2 regions of the Candidatus Pelagibacter sp. PS_34 genome follow, and region 1 is predicted to be linked to the other one. Evidence: riboswitches for the same ligand, from Rfam matches in the RefSeq annotation. Region 1 holds a riboswitch; the other holds the start of a gene.
What was found. A riboswitch is a leader RNA that binds a small molecule or an ion and turns the genes downstream of it on or off. The one in region 1 is predicted to bind glycine.
Positions count from the first base shown of each region.

Region 2: linked by a shared signal. The riboswitch ahead of AC5SL3_RS00550 (malate synthase G) and the one ahead of gcvT (glycine cleavage system aminomethyltransferase GcvT) in region 1 are both predicted to bind glycine.

Region 1 is NZ_CM182068.1:875,027-878,244, forward strand. Features, by position in the region: gene gcvP (aminomethyl-transferring glycine dehydrogenase) at 1-313, opposite strand, end outside; gene gcvH (glycine cleavage system protein GcvH) at 314-694, opposite strand; gene gcvT (glycine cleavage system aminomethyltransferase GcvT) at 691-1,797, opposite strand; glycine riboswitch at 1,875-1,964, opposite strand; gene AC5SL3_RS04750 (DMT family transporter) at 1,989-2,870, opposite strand; gene AC5SL3_RS04755 (5-oxoprolinase subunit C family protein) at 2,857-3,218, opposite strand, start outside.
Region 2 is NZ_CM182068.1:102,973-106,190, forward strand. Features, by position in the region: gene AC5SL3_RS00550 (malate synthase G) at 1-1,831, opposite strand, end outside; glycine riboswitch at 1,902-1,989, opposite strand; gene AC5SL3_RS00555 (acetyl-CoA carboxylase carboxyltransferase subunit alpha) at 2,081-3,187, shown strand; gene secA (preprotein translocase subunit SecA) at 3,182-3,218, opposite strand, start outside.

The sequences.
Region 1 (3,218 bases):
TATACCATCCTGGATTTTCTAAAATATTTCTAAGTATTACATAGGGAGTATAAGTTCCATAATAACCCATTCCTATAAAGCTAGAATAAATCTTATTTTTTTTAGAAATATCTTTTAATTTTCTAAGTGCTTTATATTCAGAATTTGGATCACCAATATCCAAATCATCTTTAAGAAGAATTTTTTCTGGTACAGTATCTTTTATTAAATCATCAAGATTTTGGTATCCCAACTCTTTAAGCATAACATTTTGTTCATCAATAGATGGACCTATATGTCTTTGTATAAAATCTTTTTGAGCATTCTTTAACATTTAACTACCACTTTCTTTTGAAAATTTTTCGTATTCTTCTTTATTCATTAATGAATCCATTTCAGACTTATCAGTAATTTTTAATTTAAAAAACCATGCTTCATTTTCTGGATCAGAATTAACTTTTGCAGGATCGTCAACAATGGCTTGGTTATTTTCGATAATTTCTCCAGATACAGGAGTATAAATATCACTTGCAGCCTTTGTAGATTCTACAACTCCAGCATTGCCATCTTTAACCACAGAAGATCCTATTTCTGGTAACTCTACGAAAACAATATCTCCTAGCATTTCGGTTGCATGTTGTGTAATTCCTACAATAGCAGTGTCTCCATCTAACTTTATCCACTCGTGTTCTTTAGAATATTTTACTTCACTCATTTGCTAGCTCCTTTCACATAACTTTTTTTATAAAATGGCAAATTACTTATAATTGCCGGATATTTTTTTCCTCTCACTTCTAAAAAAACCTTAGTATCAATTTTAGAAAATGAATTTTCTACATAACCCATTGCAACTGGGGCCTGAACGCTGGGTCCAAAAGTTCCACTTGTAATTTCCCCAATATTTTTATCATCCTCACTAAATATTGAAGTTTTTTCACGGGCTATAATTCTTCCTTCTGGCTTAATACCTACGCGGATTTTGCTTACTCCTTTCTCAATTTGAGATTTAATTTTTTCACATCCAATAAACCCACCCTCAAGAATTCTATTTTTTGATATCGCCCATTTTAAATTTGCTTCTACTGGGCTTTTATTAATATCCATGTCATGACCATACAAACAAAGTCCCGCCTCCAGTCTCAAGGTATCTCTGGCACCTAATCCAATTAAATTAGCCCCTTCATCTATGAGTTTTTGCACAAACACTTCTGCGTTCTCATTTTTGATCGATATCTCAAATCCATCTTCACCGGTATACCCTGATCTTGTGATATAAACATCTTCTTTAAGATAATTAAACGTATCGCCATTCATAAATTTTAGATCTGATACTCCATTGATTATCTTTTCTAGTATTTGGACTGCTTTAGGACCTTGAATTGCTATAAGCGATAGCTCTTCACTTAAAATCATTTCATACTTATCTTCTAACAATTTAGTTAAAAGTTTAAAATCTGTATTCTTACAAGCAGCATTTAATACAATGTTAAAACCACCTTCAACTTTTGTGATAATCAAATCATCATAAATTCCTGCTTCATCATTCATTAAAAAACTATATTTGGATTGATTTAATTTAGCCTTACTCAATTCAGCTGGAAAAATTTTTTCAAGATCTTTTGCCAACTTATCATCTCCTTTAATGAATAACTGACCCATATGGGACACATCAAAAATACCTGCATTTTCTCTTGTACTTTTGTGTTCCTCAATAATTCCTTTAGAATATTGAATTGGCATTTGATACCCAGCAAATGGAACAAACTTAGCTCCATGCTTTTGATGTAAACTGTAAAGTGCGGTTTTTAAAATATCCATATTAACTTACTGTACCCATCTGTATGTTTGCCTGAGAGTTTTATTCCGTCGGCGAGAACTTAATCTCTTTCCAGAGTTAATATGTTACGGTCCTTTTGCCTGAGAGATTCCTGGGTGGTTGCTCCTTCGGCGCTACGATTGTTTGTAGTCTCTCCCGTATATAAGAATAATCTACCAGATATGTAACAGAGTCAATTAATAATTTTTTCTTTTTTATTTGAAAAAAGTAGTGAGTAAAATTGCAATAATACTGCAAAAAGAATTACTCCTCCTCCGATTAAAGTAAATAAAGAAGGTCGTTCAGCTGCAAATAAAAAGGCCCACATTGGCCCCAACACAGATTCGGATAACATGATTATACCAACCATTGCAGATGGTGTACTACGTGCACCCATAGTTATAAATATAAAACCAAATCCTACTTGAAAAAAACCTGCTGTAAAACCTAAAAATATATCATGTGAAGAAATCATAAGCTTCTCAGATAATAAAAATCCAATAAAGCATGAACTCACACCAGCTATAAATTGAGCTGGCACCATGTCAACTGTAGGAAATTTTCTAACAATTATAATTAAGACTGCAAATGTAATTGGCATGCTAAAAGCCGCTAAGTTTCCAGACATCTCTCCTGGTGATAAAGAATTACCTACCATTAATAGGACACCCGTAATTGCTAAAATAATTGAAGCTAAAGTAATAGATGAAATTGTTTCTTTTAAAAATAAATAACCAAATATTGCTAAAAAGAGTATTTGCGTCGAAATAATAAAATTAGTATTGGCAACAGTTGTATTATACATCGCAAAGACGTACCCACAAAAACCAAATGATAAAATAACTCCGCCAATAAGTCCTGGTAAACCTGAATCGTAAAACGCTTTAAATAATTTTTTTTTATAAGTAATTATTAAAAAAAGTAAGACTGTAAGCGAGAAAAATAAAGATCTCCAAAATAATATTTGCCATAAGGTTGATCCTTCAAATGATTTAACAATTAAGCCTCCAAAGCTTAAGCAGCAAGCTCCCATAAAAACTAATATAGGACCTGGAATTTTATTAATTACATTCATTTAAATATTTATTTGTATCTTCTATGTATGCTTTAAATATATTCTGAGCTTCTTCAAGACTTACTTCCTTAAAATTTATAATAGTGCCTGGTGTCAATTGACCTACTCGATCTAAGTCTGCTGAAATAACAACACCTATTTTGGGATATCCACCTATAGTTCCGTGATCAGACAACATAACAATAGGGTTTCCATCAGCAGGTACTTGTATTACTCCTTTTACAAGACCTTCAGATTTTATATTAGAGCTAACAATGTTTTCTAACTTGGGACCACTTAGTCTAATACCCATTCTATCTGCTAATTTAGTAACTGAAAATTCTTTGTTAAAAAAATTATTTTGAGCCT
Region 2 (3,218 bases), 520 kb from region 1:
CTATCCATCTGACGACATACCCTAAAAGAGTTTGTGCAGAATTGGAAATTTCGGAATTAATTTCTTCCATTGACCAGTTTGGTCTATCTGCTACAGGAATTGTTAACAAGTCATCCAGTTTTGCAGATTCCCTTTTTTGAATTTCTTTTTGTTTCTCAAAAATATTTATCTCATGATAATGAAGAGCATGAAGAGCTGCTGCTGTAGGTGAGGGAACCCAAGCACAATTTGCACCAGCATTTAGATGGCCAGTTTTTTGTTCCATCATCTCTTTCATTTTGTCCGGCATAGCCCACATCCCTTTGCCAATTTGAGCCTTACCAGAAAGACCACATTGAAGACCTATGTCTACATTGTTATTTTCATATGCCCCAATCCATTTAGAAGATTTCATATCTCCTTTTTTAATCATAGGACCAGCTTCCATTGAAGTATGCATTTCATCACCAGTACGATCTAAAAAACCAGTATTAATAAAAAATACTCTATTTTGAAGTGTTCTAATGCACTCTTTTAAATTAGAAGAGGTTCTTCTCTCTTCATCCATAATTCCAATTTTACAGGTGTATTTTTCCAATCCTAAAACTTCTTCAACTTTAGTAAAAATTAAATCAGTAAATGAGGTTTCATCAGGACCATGCATTTTTGGTTTAACAATATAAATGGAACCAGTTCTAGAATTACCTTTTTTTTTAATATCATGAACGCAAGCTGCTGAAGTTATAAAGGCATCCATAATACCTTCTGGTATTTCAGAACCATCTTTTAAAGTGATTGCTGAGTTAGTCATAAGGTGCCCAACATTCCTTACCAATAATAAACTTCTTCCATGTAGCTTTAATCCTTTTCCATCTTTAGAAATATAACTTCTGTCAGGATTTAATTTACGCTCATAAGTCTTTCCATTTTTTTCAAAAGTTGATTTCAAATCACCCTTCATAAGTCCAAGCCAATTACGATAACAAATAACTTTGTCATCAGCATTCACTGCGGCAACACTATCTTCATTATCACAAATAGTTGAAACTGCAGCTTCAACAATAATATCACTAATTTTAGCAGGATCTTGTTGAGCGCTAAAAGCATTTGGGTCTATAATTATTTCTATATGAAGATTATTATTTTTTAAAATTATTGCTGATGGATCATTGGCCTCTCCTCTATGACCAATATATTTATCTTTATTTTTTAAAGATGATTTATTACTATCTTTTAATACTGTTAAAGAGCCATTATCAATTTTAAAGCCTGTAATATTATGCCATTCAAAATTTTCTAGAGGAAAGTATTTTTTTAAAAAGTCTCTTCCATATTTTATGACCATTTCACCTCTCAAAGGATCATATCTCTGAGAAGTACTATCTTCAGATTGCTCAATTATATCTGTGCCATACAAACTATCATATAAACTCATCCATCTAGCATTAGCAGCATTCAGTGCATACCTTTCATTCATGATTGGAACTACTAATTGAGGTCCAGCAATACTAGTTATTTCTTCATCAACATTATTTGTTTTGATCTTAAAATCAGGGCCCACTTCTTTTAAATAATCAATTTCTTTTAAAAATTTTTTATACTCCTCTAAATTGATTTCATTACCTTTATTAGCAATATGCCAATCGTCTATTTTTTTTTGTAAATCTTCTCTTATTTTTAATAGCTCTTTATTTTTTGGGGCTAGCTCATGAACTACTTGGTCGAAGCCTTCCCAGAATTTTTCAGAAGAAATATTTGTATCTTTAAGCAATTCTTCATTAACGAAGTTAAGCAATTTATTAGAAACTGATAGATTGTGTATTTTTGTATATTGTTCTTTCATAGCACCCATTTTACCCCATCTGTATTTTTGCCTGAGAGTTTTGCTCCATCGGCGAGATAAATCTCTTTCCAGAGTGTTATGTTTGTTATCGGTCCATTTGCCTGAGAGTTTCCGGGGTGGTTGCTCCTTCGGCGCTATTATCTAATAGTCTCTCCCGATATCAATTAAGAGTAACCTTTAATAGAATTATGTCAAATATAAATTATTTAAAACATTTTATTGCCTTTTTTCTCAATTAATTAATAATTAAACAATCATATGAAAAATTATTTAAATTTTGAAACAGATATTAAAAATTTAGAGATAGAAATAGACAAACTTAAAGACCCTTATAATCAAGATGGTCTTTCGGAAGTAGATACCAAAAAAATATCTGAGTCTCAAAAAGAGATAGATAATAAGCTACAAGAGATTTACTCTAACTTAGACCCCTGGCAAACTACTCTAGTTGCAAGACATGAAGACAGACCTAAAGCAAAATTTTTTATCGATAATTTATTTGAGGATTTTATCCCATTGTCAGGTGATAGATATTATGGAGAAGACAAATCCGTATTAGCAGGATTTGCAAAATTTGATGAAAAATCTGTCTTAGTTATTGGTCAAGAAAAAGGGGACAGCCTTGAAAGTAGAATTGAAAGAAATTTTGGAATGATGAGACCTGAAGGTTACAGAAAAACAATTAGATTAATGAAATTAGCAAATAAATTTAACATTCCGATAATTTCTTTTATAGACACACCCGGAGCTTACCCTGGTGTAGGAGCGGAAGAAAGAGGTCAAGCAGAGGCAATTGCAAAATCAATTGAGTGCTGCATGTCTTTAAACGTCCCAACTCTTGCAATTGTTATTGGAGAAGGTGGATCAGGAGGGGCAATAGCACTTGCTTCATCTAACAAGGTAATCATGTTAGAAAATGCAATTTACTCAGTAATATCTCCAGAGGGCTGTGCCACCATTTTATGGAGAGACCCTAAAAGAACTTTAGAAGCAGCAAAAGCTATGAAATTGTCTTCAAAAGACCTTTTAGAACTAAAAGTAATTGATGAAATTATTCCAGAGCCAATTGGTGGTGCCCACAGAGATAGAGACCTAATATTAGATAACGTAAGAAAATCGATTGAAAAAAATTTGAATGAATTTTTTAACATGAGTGGAGAAGAAATTTTTAATCATAGAAAAAATAAATTTTTAACTATTGGAAGATCTAAAGGTTTCGTAAATCAAATAGACGATCTAAGTACACTCAGCATGAAAGAAAGTAAGGTTAATTTATTTATTAAAAACTTCTTTAAATCAAAGTTAAATTTAGCAGTTTTATTTGGAGTAATAGTTTTATTGGGCTATTTTATATTTTCTTTATAAGGCCCCACAACAGTTTTTAAACTTTTTACCT